DNA from 3 places in the Gallibacterium genomosp. 2 genome. Region 1 is predicted to be linked to each of the others. Evidence: riboswitches for the same ligand, from Rfam matches in the RefSeq annotation. Region 1 holds a riboswitch; each other region holds the start of a gene.
What was found. A riboswitch is a leader RNA that binds a small molecule or an ion and turns the genes downstream of it on or off. The one in region 1 is predicted to bind thiamine pyrophosphate.

Region 1 (5,618 bases):
CAATGTTTAATGATAAATTAGTACTATCACCAAGTATTCGTTATGACAATTATCGAAGCAAAGAAAAAAGCCAAGGAAATTATTCGGAACATGGAAAGCTACAGATTGGTTAGATCTTTCCGCACGTTATAATGAAGCATTCAGAGCTCCTTCATTACAAGAAAAATTTACTTCCAGAAACCATTTTGGCTATAGCAGTCGTGGTGAGCAACCTCAAATAAATTTGTCTCTAATCCTAATTTGAAACCTGAGATTGCAAAAAATAAAGAAATTTCAGCATATTTTCATTTTAATAATTTAATCACACAAAATGATGTGAAAAATCTTATTAATCTCGAAACCTACTATTCGCATCCGAATAGTGCTTTTAATCTTATGCCGAATCTTTCGCAATATCGTAATATTGCAGACGCTCGTTTGCGTGGGTTTGAAATAGAAGGCAAATACAGCATAGACAATCTTTCTTTTGCATTCAGTTATGGTCAAACACACGGTAAAAATAAAAATAGTGGGGAATATTTAGAAAACATCAACGCCGATAAATATTCAGCCGCTATTGATTATGCTTTATTTGCAAACGCACTCAAGCTGGGAGCAAGAATCAGTTACTATGCAAAACAGGATCGTGTCCCTAAAGGTTATACATCTTATCCAAGTTATACATTAACGGATTTAACAGCTAGCTTTTCGACACTATCGGGAAGTTTAAAAAATATACGTATTGATTTAGCTATTGATAACCTATTTGATAAACATTATGTATCAGCATTTAACTTAATGGAAGGAACCGGTCGCAATGTGAAGGTTGGTGTAAGTTACTACTTCTAAATGTCATTAAAAAAGGAACGAGAGTTCAATCTCTCGTTCCCATTCCAACGTGATCTATTTCAATTTCACTTCATCAAGCCATTTCTTTGTTAAACGTTTACCTTCTTCATCTGAACCGAAACGATCAAAATCAAAATTAATTAAATGTAATTTCTTTGGATCAGCTGAATTTGGAGAAGCTTCTGCGTAAATATTAGTTGGAATTTGATACATTTTTTCCTTACGCCACGGTATTTCCTGTGCTTCTGCACTCAATGCCCAATCCATAAATAATTTAGCATTTTTTAAATTACGTGCGCCTTTGATAATACTGATACCACCTAAAGAATAACTATCCCCTTCACAAGGTAAAATTGCTTTAACCGGTGCGCCTTTTTCTTTTTCAGTCTCATAGCCATGAATAAAACCGACAGTTACCGCAGCATCACCTCGCGAAAGATTGGTTTTTTCTGTTCCACTTTGAGCATAATTTGAAATATTTTTATGCAAAGCTTTCAAATAACGGAATGCTTCATCTTCACCAAATAACTGTACCAATGTTGCAATAAAAGTATAACCCGTACCGGAACTTCTCGGATCCGGCATTTGTACTTGATCTTTAAACTTCGGATCAATCAAATCTTTCCAACACTTCGGATACTCTTTAATCCCTAATTGCTTAAATTTTTCCGTATTTACTCCCATTCCTAGCACAATCATATAGCCAATTGAAGTATATTCACCGTGCTTATCCAATAATGATTTCAATTGAGGAATAGTTTCTGCCTGCTTGGGGGAACGATAAGGATAAAGTAACCCTAAATCTGCAGCTTGGAAATGTGGTTCAAGCGTACCTCCATACCAAATATCACCTTGTGGTTTTGTTTTTTCTGCTTTAATTTTAGATAAAGTTGAACCAGTACTGTTACGTACAAATTTCGCATCAACATTATATTTTTCACTAAAAATCTGTGTCATTCTTTCACAAACCCGATATTGAACACTACAGTAAATAGTAAGTTGACCTTCAGCTTTTGCCTGATGAACTGGCATAAACATTACCAATAAACTAGAAAAAATCAGCGTTTTTAATAACATATTTTTAATAAATTTTTGTTGAGAATAATAAATTTGCATAAACACTTCCTTGAAATTGATAAAGAGACTAACTGAGGAGAAATAAAATAGAAGATTCCAATATCAAATTGAAATATATAAAGAAATTTCGCATTAGTTCCCTACGTCAGTATTAGCTGAATCAGGTTAACGGGTATTTTCTCAGCCTCAAAGCACCCCGACTAATTCTCGATAAGTATAAAGTTTGTTAAACTTTTATGTCAAATAAATTCCTTCACAAAAATAAGGCACACCGAAGTGTACCCTATCAAGTTTATGTGGGGTAATTATTAAATCTTAGTGATTTTTGCTGGTAATCCTTGTCGCACCGCTGAACCACAAACCCAATCAACCCAAGGTGAAGCGATCTGTTTGGTATCATCAATCAAGCCAAGATCATTAATATTAATGCCCTGCTTAATGCGCTCATCGCCGGCAATCACTTTGCCATCAATTTCATAGCTGGTTGCACCCAGTTGTTTATGTCCATAACCGTGTTCAATCGCGATTGTACCCGACATCACGCCGTCAATAACCATTACTTGCACATTCACTTTGCCGCCAGGTGTCGCTAATTCCACCAAATCACCGTGAGCAATTTTAAATTTAACCGCATCTTGGCTGTTCATTGCCACAATGCCGCTTGGCTTAATGCTATGAAGGCGTAACAATGGCGCAGTAATGCTGCTCATCAAATTCGATTTAAACGACATCAAAGAAAACGGCCATTCTGCTTTCGGATAACGACTTTCAACGGTACTGTTATCCGCAAATTGTGGTGCAAAATATTTCGGGCAACCGTGATAATGCTCACCGTTTTGATGATTTTTCGCTTTTGCCACCGTAGGATTCCACACCTGCAAGCACGCTTTCCATTTTGCTGTCATATTTTCACCGTCCCACGCACTGTTAAACGGCGCAAAACGTCCGCCTTTACAGAAAACGGTCGCGGCTTTCAACACTTCTTCCGGTTTTAAGGTTTTATTAAGCAACGGCATAATGCGTTCAACACCGGACAATAAACGATCTTCCTGTGTCGCATCATTCACCGGCTGTTTACCGTCAAAAGCGATGTTGGCGGCAGCACGTAAGAAATAATCTTCACTGCAGTTTAATGGATAAGTCTGCTGCTGATTATCGCTGATGGCATTCTCACCAAATCCCGGCAAGCCCATTGCCTTAGCAACGTGAATAATAAAACTTTCCATACAGATAGTTTCACCATCGGCATTCTTGGCATTTGCGGATTGAATAACCGGCCAACGCGCCGTGCTGGTTTTAGTCGGCACACCTGCCCACGGCGTACTAAAGCCCCAGCTTTCAAAGTTGTGTGTATCCGGCACGATATAGTCCGCCAACGCAGTGGTTTCATTCATAAAAGCGTCCACAGCAATAAATAACGGCAACACTTTCGGATCACGTAACTTCTCTTCAGCAATATGATGAATACCAGTTAAACCATATAATGGATTGGTCATATGGCTAATCCACGCTTTTAATGAATAAGGATAACCTTGCAAGGCGGAGGTAATCATTTCCGACATTTGACCGCCAACAAACGGATACCAAGCTGCACGTGCAGGATAAGGCGAGCCTTGCGCCGATTTGCGTTTAAACTCACTTGATTTTTCATACTCACGTTTACTGCGCGCTAAATTTGTGCCTTTTGGTTTCACCATATCCGGGAAAGTCGCTAGATTGTAACGAGGACCGGGCGCAAAATCTTTGAATTTACCGCCGCTGACACTCATTCCGCCTTTCTTGTTCATATTACCAATCATCACATTGAGCAATAAAATCGCCCACGCGGTATAAAAACCATTGCTTTGCATTGTGCCGCCGTGAGTAATGGCAACCGCTTTATGTCCGTGTGAAGTAAATTCTTTTGCCAAAGCTTCGATTGTTGCCACCGGCACTCCGCACAAAACTGCATACTCTTGCAATGTATGTTCAAAGCAAGACTCTTTTAATAGAGTCAAGGCAGACTTCACTGCCACAGCAGAGCCATCTTTTAAGATAACGGTTTCATCCACCCAAATTTGCGCTTTTGCGGACGATTTAGCGGCAACAAATTGATCATCTTCCGCATTTTTCACTAAATCATAATTTTCCACCACTTTATCTTCCGCATCCGGTGCAACATCAAATAGATCCTGTTCTGTCAATGCTTGACCAAAGCGTGGGTATTGTGGTTCAACGATAAATAAATGAGAGGCATTACAATAGCTTACTGCACCTGCCTGCTGCATTGCAAATTGGCTCGGTAATGATAAGTAATCTGCATTAAAGCGTTCATTTTCAATAATCCAACGCAGCATTGCCAATGCCAACGCTAAATCACCTCCCGGTAAAACCGGCACCCAACGATTGTTTTGCGTAGCGTGTGTTGACGTTAATTCCAATCGAGGCGAAACCACCACATAATCAAAATTATCTCCCGCACGTTTTTTCGCTAATTGACGTGCCTGACGTTTGAACGGGTTGCCTGACTGTGCCGGTGAAGTTCCCATAAAGAGAATAAATTCACAATTATCCCAATCCGGTTTTGCGTGTGAATTTTTATCCAAATCATTCATCACCGCACCGGAACCAGCACGATAGGACAAACCGCAATAAGAGCCGTGAGAAGCAAAATTAATAGTACCGAAACTGTTATTCGCAAAACGTTGCAATAACGGCTGTCTACCTTCCGGACCGGCAAAAGTCACGAAAAGCTGGTTCGCTTTCGGGCCAAAATCCGGATTTTCCGCATCTACTGGAGTTTTCAAATCACGAATTGCTTTTAAGCCATCAATATGACCTTCACCAAACAGATCACCCCCATTCACCACTTCTTCAATTAATTGTTCAAAGCTAATGGTTTTCCATTTACCTTCGCCACGTTTACCCACACGTTTTAATGGTTGCGTAATGCGATAAGGGCTGTTTACTCCTTCCATAAACGCCGCACCACGCGCACAAGCGGTGGAACGATTTTCCAAACCGTTTTCGCCTGCTACACTTAATTCTGCTTGTTGTAACGAGGTGTTGTAATCTAAATATTCATCGGCAGAAAGCGGATGATACGGATTACCACTGATGCGAATAACTTTATTTTGTTTCAAATCCACTCTGGCACGCAAACCGCAAAGTGTCCAACATCCCATACATTGAGTATTACACACAACTTGATCAGCATTCGGCATCACTTTATTATTCTCAACCTTATATTCCGGTGCGAGTGAATTACCGTGAATGTTATGTTTGGTTTTTTCACCGGAAGAACCTGTGAAAACGCCATTAGCAATTTCTTTCACTTTTGGTGAATAACCGGCTACAAAAGCAGCAGCACCACCAACAGCCAAACCACCTTTAAGTAAATTACGACGTTTATTATCCATTACGCTGCTCCTTATTAATGAATCCGAATAATTGCCACAAAATCACACTTACAGTCACCCATAAACCGGCTACCGAAAGCATTCCTAATCCGCCGTCAACGCCCCAATTAAACTGATATGGGTTCATTAATGCGTTATATTTTGCGACAGTTTGCACTTCAAGTAACAACACCCAACGAACCATTGCGGTTAAGATAAGTGAAGCAATTAATAACAGACATTGCATTGTTTTTGCCTGTGTGGTGAACAGTGCCAATAATAAAGTTAATCCCCAAATAATAGCAGTGAATGCAACCGCCGGACGAGCTTGCCACA
Region 2 (5,618 bases), on a different contig from region 1:
CGTCAACGTATTCAAGAACAATTTAATCAACAACAGAAAACCAATGACAACAACACAAATTGATTTTTATCGTGGGCGATTTTCTGTCGCCCCAATGCTGGATTGGACCACACGTCACTGCCGTTTTTTTCATCGACAATTCAGTCGTCATACTTTGCTGTACACCGAAATGGTCACCGCACCGGCGATCATTTATGCTAAATATGATCATCTGCTTTATCATCCGCAAGAATTGCCGTTAGCACTACAATTAGGCGGCAGCGATCCGCAACAACTGGCGGATTGTGCCGCACTTGCCGAGCAGCGTGGTTATAGTGAAGTTAACTTGAATGTCGGTTGCCCATCAGACCGCGTGCAAAACGGTTTCTTCGGTGCCTGTCTAATGGCGAAAGCGGACTTAGTGGCACAATGTATTGACGCAATGCAGCAACGCATCAATATTCCGGTCACGGTTAAAACCCGAATCGGCATTGATGATCTCGACAGTTATGAATTTCTTTGTGATTTTGTTGAAAAAATCGCTGCAGTCGGTTGTCAGGATTTTATTATTCACGCCAGAAAAGCGTGGCTTTCCGGATTAAGCCCGAAAGAAAATCGAGAAATTCCACCGCTTGATTACGCACGTGTTTATCAATTAAAACGGGATTTTCCACAACTGAAAATTGCGATCAACGGCGGCGTAAAAACGATTGAAGAGATACAACAGCATCTACAATATGTCGATGGCGTAATGGTTGGGCGTGAGGCTTATCAAAATCCGCAATTATTGGGATATATTGATCAAGCGTTGTTTGATCCGAATGCAGCAATCGTTACCCCATTAGAAGCGGTTGAAAAAATGTTTCCTTATATTGAACGGGAATTACAGCAAGGCGTGCCGTTGGGAGCAATCACACGTCATATGCTGGGTGCATTCCAAAATCAACGCGGTGCAAGACAATGGCGACGTTATTTAAGCGAAAATGCACATAAAACCGGCGCCGGTATCGAAGTGGTTGAAAAGGCGCTGTCTTTCGTGCAATAGCGGTAATAAGTAATTGCATTGATTTGCCTTTTCTTACTAAAAATAACGTAGAATGAACAGGCTTTTGAATTTGAGTCATTCAGATCAAAAATAAGTGATAACGCAATCAACTTCACGACAAAATAGTGGTAAAGTAAATGAGGTTTTTCTAAGAGAAATGCTCTTATCTACTCGAAATTAGCTAGCAAAGAAGGAGAAAAATATGGCAACTCGCCGAGAATTAGCAAACGCAATTCGTTTTTTAAGTATGGATGCAGTGCAAAAAGCAAAATCAGGGCACCCGGGTGCGCCTATGGGAATGGCGGATATCGCCGAAGTTTTATGGCGTGATTTTTTATCTCATAATCCAAACAACCCGAAATGGGTTAATCGTGACCGCTTTGTGCTTTCCAACGGTCACGGCTCAATGTTGATTTATAGTTTGTTACACTTAACCGGTTACGACCTTTCTATCGACGATTTAAAACAGTTCCGTCAATTACACTCTAAAACGCCGGGGCACCCTGAATATGGTTATGCACCGGGTGTCGAAACCACCACTGGGCCATTGGGGCAGGGCATTACTAATGCTGTCGGTATGGCGATTGCCGAAAAAACCTTAGCCGGTCAATTTAACCGTCCGGGACACGATGTAATTGACCACTATACTTATGTTTTCTTGGGCGACGGCTGCTTAATGGAAGGTGTTTCTCACGAAGCCTGCTCTCTTGCCGGTACTTTAGGTTTGGGTAAATTAATTGCGTTCTACGATGACAACAATATCTCAATCGACGGTCACGTTGACGGTTGGTTTACCGATGATACCCAAAAACGTTTTGAAGCTTACGGCTGGCACGTCATTCCTGCAGTAGACGGTCATAATTCCGCTGAAATCAAAGCGGCGATTGAAGCAGCAAAAGCGGAAACCTCAAAACCGACATTAATTATCTGTAAAACCATTATCGGTTATGGCTCACCAAATAAAGCCAATTCTCACGACAGTCACGGTGCGCCGCTAGGAGAGGAAGAAATTGCATTAACCCGTAAGAATTTAGGTTGGAACTATGCACCATTTGAAATTCCAGCTGAAATTTATGCGGAATGGGATGCCAAACCACAAGGCGCAGAAAGAGAAGCGGAATGGCAACAACGCTTTGCTGCTTATCAATCAGCGTATCCAGAATTGGCAGCTGAATTATCACGTCGTTTAGCCGGCGAATTACCGGCAGATTGGAAAGCGCAATCTCAAGCCTTTATCGAAAAATTGCAAGCCAATCCGGCGACTATCGCCAGCCGTAAAGCCTCACAAAATGCGATTGAAGCCTATGCCAAAATTCTGCCTGAATTTTTAGGCGGTTCTGCTGACTTAGCGGGTTCAAACTTAACCTTATGGTCGGGTTCTAAACCATTACGAGCCAATGTGATTGATGGAAACTATATTAACTACGGTGTGCGTGAATTCGGGATGTCCGCCATTATGAACGGCATTGCTCTACACGGTGGATTTATTCCTTACGGTGCCACTTTCCTAATGTTTATGGAATATGCGCATAATGCAGTGCGTATGGCAGCGTTAATGAAACAACGTGTGCTTTTTGTTTACACCCACGACTCCATTGGTTTAGGGGAAGATGGGCCAACCCATCAACCGGTAGAACAAACGGCAACATTACGTTTAATTCCGAATTTAGAAACTTGGCGCCCGTGTGACCAAGTGGAATCTGCGATTGCGTGGCAAGCAGCGGTTGAACGCACTGCAGGCCCAAGTGCATTAATTTTCACTCGTCAAAACTTAACACAAATGGAACGTAACGCCCAACAACTTGCCGATGTTAGACGCGGTGCTTATGTCTTAAAAGATTGTGAAGGTACGCCCGAATTAATCTTTATTGCAACCGGTTCAGAAGTGGAATTGGCAGTGAAAGCAGCGGAACAATTAACCGCAGAAGGTCACAAAGTACGTGTTGTATCTATGCCAAGCACCAATGTTTTCGATAAACAGGGTGCCGCTTATAAAGAAAGCGTATTACCAAGCAGTGTCAACAAACGCGTTGCTATTGAAGCCGGTATTGCCGATTTCTGGTATAAATACGTTGGTTTAGAAGGTCGTATTGTCGGAATGAATCGTTTCGGTGAATCTGCACCGGCAGGCGAGTTATTCAAACTCTTCGGTTTCACTGTGGATAATGTTGTCGCTAAAGCAAAAGAAATTCTATAACTTTGCTGTTGTGATTTGATATTGAACACTCCTCCATTAGTCAATAAATAGTGGGGGAGTTTTTATTTGCAAACATCTTGTCATTTTCTACTCAATTAAAAATAGACCGCTTACATATCTCTCTTTTATTTTGTTTTGGGTAACATAAAAATAACAATTTTCTGAAATTTCTCATTGCCTATCTGTTGCCATTGTCAAAATTTCGCTGTAAAGTAATCGACCATTAGTCGGGGTGCTGTTTAACAGCTGAGAAAATACCCGTTGAACCTGATCCAGTTAGCACTGACGTAGGAAACTAATTATGCAACATTTACACTTTTTATCTATTCCCATTTCCTTTCTGATTTTTACTCATTACCGCTATTTATCATTCATTCGCTGATATTGGGTTATCAATAATGAATGCGGTAGAAATCCGACAATTAACCTTGTCATTTGCTGACAAGCCGCTGTTTGTCGACTTTAATTTTGATATTGCCCACGCTCGTTGGAGTGCTGTTCTCGGGCGTTCCGGTGTGGGTAAATCGACTTTATTGCGTGTCATTGCCGGATTGGAACAAAACGCACTGAAATCAGGAAAAATCACATTTAAACATTGCCTGAACCATCAGCAAAAAATTGCATTTATGGCACAAAATGACGGCTTGTTTCCTTGGTTATCCGTTTTAGATAACGTGCAGCTGGCACAGCATTTACAAGGCACAAAAAATCAAGCAAGCCGCCAACAAGCGTTATCTCTACTGGAGCAAGTGCAATTAGCAGATTATCAGCATAAGCCTTGTTATCAACTTTCCGGCGGCCAACGGCAACGTGTAGCATTGGCGAGAACGCTAATGCAATCTTCCGATTTAATCTTAATGGATGAACCTTTTTCCGCTTTAGATGTGGTTACACGCCAACAGCTCTATCAACTTGCAACCACCTTATTAGCCGGGAAAACGGTCCTATTGGTCACACACGATCCGCAAGAAGCATTACAGCTATGTGATGATATTTTTGTGCTGCAAAAACAAACTGATCGTATTGTTCTCTCACATAAAGTTTCAGCCGTTGTTCATTCACCGCAACAACCGCAATTTTGGCAGTTATACCAACAGTTATTCTCTCTTTTGCAGGAGGAATCTTAATGTATTCGCTATCCTCACTGTTAAAAACTGCGCTGCTCTGTCTATTTTTATTAGCATTATGGCAAGGCGCAATTCTTGTTTGGAATTTACCGCACTATCTGTTGCCGACACCGTCCGATGTGTTCCAACAGCTCGCTTCTCGGCATCAGCTGTTGTGGCAGCACACAATGGTTACGTTATTGGAAATTTTTCTTGGCTTGTTTCTTGGCTTTATTTTCGGTTTGTTTTCCGCCATTTTGCTCTCTATATCCAATCGGATTGCTACTTTTTTATTGCCGTTACTACTGATCTCGCAAGCTATTCCTGTTTTTGCTATCGCACCTCTGTTGGTGTTGTGGCTCGGTTATGGATTGGCTTCAAAGGTCGCAATGACAATTCTAATTATCTATTTTCCGGTTACCGCCGCCTGTTATGACGGCTTGAGAAATACGCCGAAGATTTGGTTGGAACTGGCACAAACCATGCAAATTACTCGTTGGCAAATGCTGTTTAAAGTTCGTCTACCGGCAGCATTACCTGCGCTTGCATCCGGTTTACGCATAGCCGTTTCCATTGCACCGATTGGCGCAGTCATCGGCGAATGGGTCGGGGCAAATCAAGGTTTAGGCTATCTAATGCTACACGCCAACGCACGTATGCAGGTTGATTTAATGTTTTCTGCCCTGTTTTTATTAATGTTAATCACGCTACTGCTCTTTTTTATTACCGATAAATTACTGCGTCGCGCCTTACCTTGGGTGACGCAATTACGTTAAGGAGAAATAATGTCAATTACACAGCGATTTATGCAACAGGCTCAACCCTATTGGCAACATTACGTTGAACATCCTTTTGTGCAACAGCTTGACAACGGCACATTACCGCTCGCCTCATTTCAACATTATCTGATTCAAGATTATCACTATTTACTGCATTACAGCCGTGCTTTAGCGTTGGCGATGTATAAATCTCACCGCTTTGCGCAACTTACTGCTTTTAATCAAGATTTGCAGCATATTTTGGCAGAAGTGCAATTACATATTCATTATTGCCAACAATGGCAAATTTCTAAATCTGAGCTGGACAATACACCGGAATCGCCGGCTTGTGTAGCTTATACCCGTTATATGCTTGATTGCGGTTTACAAGGCGGTTTAGCTGAACTTTATACTGCCATTGCGCCTTGCGCTTTAGGCTATGCAGAAATCGGTAAACGGCTAGCGGCTGTACCACAGGCGAAAAATAATCCTTATCAGACTTGGATTGATACCTATGCCGCCAAGGAGTTTCA
Region 3 (5,618 bases), on a different contig from region 1:
TCACTAATAATAGACATAGCTGTTTTTGACAGCAGATTTTATCAACCAGTTGCAACATTTCTTGTCGTAATTCAGGGTCAAGCGCAGAAAAAGGTTCGTCTAGCAATAAGATTGGACGATTACGTAATAAGGTTCTAGCAAGGGCAACGCGTTGTCTTTGACCACCGGAAAGTTGTTGCGGCAGTCTTGCTAAATAATGTTCTAGCCCTACTTGCTCGGCAACATCAGTGACTTGTTTTTGCTCTGTTTTATTCAACGAAAGACTTGGTTTTAAACCTAAAGCGATATTTTCGGCAACGGTGAGATGATTAAATAGATTATTATCCTGAAACAACATTGATACTGGGCGTTGATAAGGTTCAGTGAAAGTGTGATTTTCACCGTTAAGCCAGATTTCTCCTGATTCTGCATATTCAAAGCCGGCAATAAGATTGAGTAGGGTAGATTTGCCAGCACCACTGGCACCAATAAGGGCAGCTTTTTCAGTTCGAGTAAGTTGTAAATCAAAATACATTGGCATTGGTGGATAAGTGTAATGCACTTGTTTAAGTGTAATCATTGGGTCGATTTTGTTCCGTAAATAAAAAAATGAAAAAATAAAACAGCAATAACACCATTGCGGTGACAGCGGCAGCATCGTTTTGGTAATGGCCTAATTGTCGATAAAGCAGTAGTGGTAATGAAGTGAAACCATTATTGCCGAAAAGTGCGATAGCAGTAAAATCGCCTAATGAAATTGCCATTGCTAAAGCAAATGCAGAGCGTAATGGACGAATTAACATTGCCTTTTCAACAATTTTCCAACGTTGCCAACCACGAAGATTTAATGATAAACAGAGCCGTTGATAGTTCAACATATTACTGTAAAAAGGTGCGGTTAGTAACTGTAATGCGAATGGCATTGCTACTAAAGCATTGCAAAGAGCGACTAAAATAAATAACGATATTGTATTGCTTTCCATTTCTACAAGAAAGAGAAATAATCCTGTTGCTAACACTAAGGTTGGGATAGCTAAAATAATTGTGCCGATATTTAGCATCCATTGACTACTTCGCTGTTTACCTAGCCAATAGAGATGGCGGGTGGTCAGCAGAAGAGAAATTGTTAGTATCAGACAAAGTAGTGCCGCAGTGGGTGCTAACAAGAGTGAAAAAGCAATGGCTTGCCATAACGCCGGATGTAACAACTGTTGCCATAAATGACGGGCATTTAATCCGGCAAATAGCGTTTCCAGCAGTGGAGCGACAATGAAAAGTGTTGCAGTGATTAAAATAAAATAGTGATAGCAACGCTGATAACGGTTTAAATTGGGTAAACAGCGCGCTTGAGGTGAAGTTTCGCTTTGTTGATAACGAGCGAAACGATTGTTGATACTGAACAGGGTGAAACAGAACAGAAATTGTAAAATCGCCAATAATGCTGCGGTTTCAATATCAAAATCAAAAGTAATAGCCTGATAAATTGCCACTTCCAACGTGGTGTATTTCGGCCCACCGCCCAGCGTTAAAACAATGGTAAAACTGGTAAAACAGAGCAAAAAAATAAGCCCGAACAGATTAAAACAGGTTGGACGCAAAAATGGCATTTCCACCCAACGGAAAAAACGCCAATGACGTAAATTCAGTTGCGCCGCCAATTTGAATTGTGAAGCAGGTAACTGTTGCAAGCGTTGATATAACACTTTTGCCGCTAATGGAATATTGAAAAAAAGATGGGCGATTAGAATACCGCTTAAACCGTAAATATCGGGAAGTTGCTGCCCGAATAGACGAAGAAATTGATTAATCCAACCATTGAAACCGTAAATACCGACAATACTGAAAATAGCAACCAGTGCCGGTAACACATAGGTCAGCGAGAAAATTTTTAATAGAAAGGTTTTGGCAAAAAAATCTAGATAAAACAGTGATCTGGCAACAATAATACCGAAAAATAGTGAGAAAGTAGCGGATAATCCGGCTTGATAAAAACTGAAAAAGATAACTTGTTGCAGGTAATCGTTTTGCAGTAAATTTAGCCATTGTGAGAAGCGACTATGTTGTAGTAATTGTTGTAAGCTGCCGCCATAAATAATGGTGAGCAGTAATAATATGACTAAACCCGGCAACAGAAAAAGTTGCCGTTTTATTTCAATATAACGCATTATTTTGCCAACGCATTTTGCCATACAGCAAGCCATTGTTTGGTTTGTTGATGGCTGATATTTGAAGTATCAATAGTTTTTTCAGATAGCACTCGATGACGCAATTGATCATAATGTGGTTCAATCGCTGCATCGGTAACAGCAAACATCACATTACTTTGGCTGATAATATTTTGTGCTTCCGGTGAGATTAAAAATTGTAAAAATTGATCTGCTAATTTCGTTTGTTTACTTGCTTTTAATTTTGCTGCAATTTCGATTTGTAAAATATTGCCTTCGCTGAATTCTGTTGCTGCATAGTTTTGTTTCTGTTCATTTAGTTGATGATAGAGTGGTGAACTACGGTAGCTCAATACTAAATCGCTTTCTCCTTTCAAAAAGGCACCGTAAGTTTCAGTCCAACCTTTGCCGACAGTGACGGTGTGCTTTGCCAGTTGTTGCCACGCTTGTTCTACTTGATCTTGCGGATAAACCTGATTGACCCAAAGTAATAAGCCACGACCGACAGAACTGGTGCGCGGATCTTGATAGATAATGCGTAGATCCTGACGTTCAATCAATTCTTTTAGGCTTTTTGGAGGATTGCTGAGTTTTGTTTTGTCATAAATAAAGGCGAAACTACCGAAATCATAAGGAATATAGGTTTGATTTTCCCATTTTAGTGGTAAGTGGAGATTGTTTAAACTGATGTCAGTTTTGGCAAATAGCTGTGATTGATCTGCGGCTTCAATTAAGCTTTGATCTAAACCTAACACGATATCAGCTTTGCTTTTTTTGCCCTCTAAACGCACTCGATTAAACATTGTGACACTATCTTCAAAAGGCACGAATTTGAGATCACAGCTGCACTGTTTTTCGAACATAGGTTCTAATTTTGGTGCAGGCCCCCAATCGGAAGCAAAAGAATCATAAGTATAAACGGTTAAGGTTTCAGCATTGGCGAAAGAAATGGTACTAACGGTCAATACACTGAGGAAAAGTGTTTTTTTTAACATAGTGAATTCCTATTTCATTATTGATAAATGCAAACAGGATTTTGAATAGCAAGCTGCTTCTCAAATCCCTCCGCTGCGACTAATCAGTTCAGGTTCGACGGGTATTATCTCAGCCTTACTTTTAGTAATGCACCCCGTTGAGAACGGCAGTTACTATACGAAATTGTAGCGATTTAGACAATGAAATTGTGAAAAGTTTATGAAAGATACCGTCATTTAAGCGTTTTTCACACTATAAACTTTAAATTTGCCTGTTTTCGCAAGAACCTGATGTGTACCGAAACTGCGATCAAGCAGATCCGGATAAGGCAGAAATGCATTAGCTACAATTCTTAATTCTCCGCCACGATTTAAATGTTGCTTGGCTTCAGTGATTAAGGTTTCTACTGCTTGATAAGCAGTATTCAAACCTGAATGGAACGGCGGATTGGAGATAATTAAATCGAATTTGTCATTAATTTGTGAAAAAACATCACTAGCGATAACCGTACCTTGCAGTTGATTTTGTTGCAATGTTTGTATTGTCGAGGCAATTGCCATAGCGTGAATATCGCTCATTGTCAGCTCAATTTGTGGTGAAAGGAATTTTAGATAAGCACCGATTACCCCAGCACCACATCCGATATCTAACACTTTTCCTTGCACAGGCTGTTGCATAGTTGAAAGCAATAAATCTGTACCTTGATCCAGTTCACTGGAGCTGAATACACCCGGCAGTGCATAGATAGTTAATTGTGGCAATTGTGGAAGTGTATATTGTTTCCACCAGTCGGATAATGTAAATTGCACCGGTTTTTGTAATTTAAAATAGTAAAGGCTACATCGCCGAGCGGAATCAATTTTATAAATATCGCCTAATTTGCCACAAAACTTCTCTGCGGATCGAACGCCTCCACGATTTTCTCCTACTAATAAAATTTTTTGTCCGATAGGCGCTTGCGACAAAATTTGAGTTAATTGGAATAGACACTCTTGTTTGTTTTTTCCCCAGTAAAAAATGATGAGAGATGCTTCTTGATAATCAGCTTCAAGCGTAAATTCAGTAGGATTTTTAGCGTGACATACATAATCAAAGTAATAACTGACTACATTAATCCGTTTGGCTAAGATACGACATTGTGATGGAAAATCATCCTGTATATTACCGAGAAAAAGTAAAGTTTCATTTTCAAACAGATTAAGGTGGCGTTGTAATAATTGGCTTTCGGGTGTGAGTGACATTGTTTTTTCTTAGAAAGTGAATTGATTGAATAAAAAGAAAGATGGAGCTAATAGAAGCCCCATCGCTATTTATGATGGTTTTATTTGACACGATAACCAGCTTTAGCACCGCTATCGACATCAAGTAGGAACAGATCTGCACCACCACTACCGGCAGATAAAATCATTCCTTCAGAAAGTCCGAATTTCATTTTACGAGGCGCAAGATTGGCAACCATAATCACCATTCTCCCCTCTAATTCTTCCGGTTTGTTGTAAGCCGCTTTGATACCTGAAAAAACCTGACGAGTTTCAACACCTAAATCAAGTGTGAACTTCAATAATTTTTTACTTTCTGGCACGGCTTCACATTTCAATACTTTTGCCACACGTAAATCCAATTTAGCAAAATCATCAATAGTAATAGTTTTTTCAAATGGCTCAATTTCACTGTCTGTTTCACTTATTTTTGCCGGCGCTGTTTGGGTTGCAAATTGAGCATTTTCTGCTTTTGAGGCTTCGATCAAAGCTTCAATCTGTTTCATTTCTAAACGACTAAATAATGCTTTGAATGGTGCAATTTCGTGTGCCAATAATGGAGAAGTTAAGGTTTCCCAACGCAATTCATCGTGCAAAAAGGCTTCTGCACGCTCTGCCAATTTCGGCAATACCGGTTTTAAATAGCCCATTAATATACGAAACATTTGAATACCCATTGAGCAGACCTCGTGCAACTCCTGCTGGCGAGTTTCATCTTTTGCAATTATCCAAGGTGCGGTTTCATCCACATATTTATTGGCTTTATCGCATAAAGTCATAATTTCGCGAATTGCTTTGTTGTATTCACGATTTTCGTAATGTTGAGCAATTTGTTCTGCTTGTTGGCTGAATTCTTGCCATAAGGCTTGATCGTGTAGGCGAGCTGCTAATTTGCCATCGAAACGCTTTTGAATAAATCCTGCATTACGGCTAGCAAGATTAACCAATTTATTGACAATATCGCTGTTCACACGTTGTACAAAATCTTCCAAATTTAAATCTAAATCATCAATACGACCACTTAATTTTGCTGCATAGTAATAACGTAAACATTCAGGATCAAGATATTCAAGATAGGTTTTTGCTTGAATAAAAGTACCACGGGATTTAGACATTTTTTCACCGTTTACAGTGACATAACCGTGTACAAAAATATTATTCGGTTTGCGGTAACCTGCACCTTCAAGCATTGCCGGCCAGAATAGACTGTGGAAATAGACAATATCTTTACCAATAAAAT

Region 2: another riboswitch for thiamine pyrophosphate. It lies ahead of P375_RS02315 (ABC transporter ATP-binding protein); the one in region 1 lies ahead of P375_RS04400 (ABC transporter substrate-binding protein).
Region 3: another riboswitch for thiamine pyrophosphate. It lies ahead of thiB (thiamine ABC transporter substrate binding subunit); the one in region 1 lies ahead of P375_RS04400 (ABC transporter substrate-binding protein).

Annotation. Positions count from the first base shown of each region.
Region 1 covers NZ_JPXY01000018.1:26,393-32,010, reverse strand. The annotation lists gene P375_RS11970 (TonB-dependent receptor domain-containing protein) at 241-828, shown strand; gene P375_RS04400 (ABC transporter substrate-binding protein) at 883-1,905, opposite strand; TPP riboswitch at 2,026-2,114, opposite strand; gene P375_RS04395 (tetrathionate reductase subunit A) at 2,214-5,303, opposite strand; gene nrfD (NrfD/PsrC family molybdoenzyme membrane anchor subunit) at 5,296-5,618, opposite strand, start outside.
Region 2 covers NZ_JPXY01000013.1:20,410-26,027, forward strand. The annotation lists gene P375_RS02300 (chloride channel protein) at 1-63, shown strand, start outside; gene dusA (tRNA dihydrouridine(20/20a) synthase DusA) at 44-1,024, shown strand; gene tkt (transketolase) at 1,227-3,221, shown strand; TPP riboswitch at 3,440-3,532, shown strand; gene P375_RS02315 (ABC transporter ATP-binding protein) at 3,620-4,348, shown strand; gene P375_RS02320 (ABC transporter permease) at 4,348-5,103, shown strand; gene tenA (thiaminase II) at 5,119-5,618, shown strand, end outside.
Region 3 covers NZ_JPXY01000016.1:47,189-52,806, forward strand. The annotation lists gene thiQ (thiamine ABC transporter ATP-binding protein) at 1-559, opposite strand, end outside; gene thiP (thiamine/thiamine pyrophosphate ABC transporter permease) at 546-2,168, opposite strand; gene thiB (thiamine ABC transporter substrate binding subunit) at 2,144-3,139, opposite strand; TPP riboswitch at 3,187-3,286, opposite strand; gene rsmC (16S rRNA (guanine(1207)-N(2))-methyltransferase RsmC) at 3,356-4,360, opposite strand; gene metG (methionine--tRNA ligase) at 4,441-5,618, opposite strand, start outside.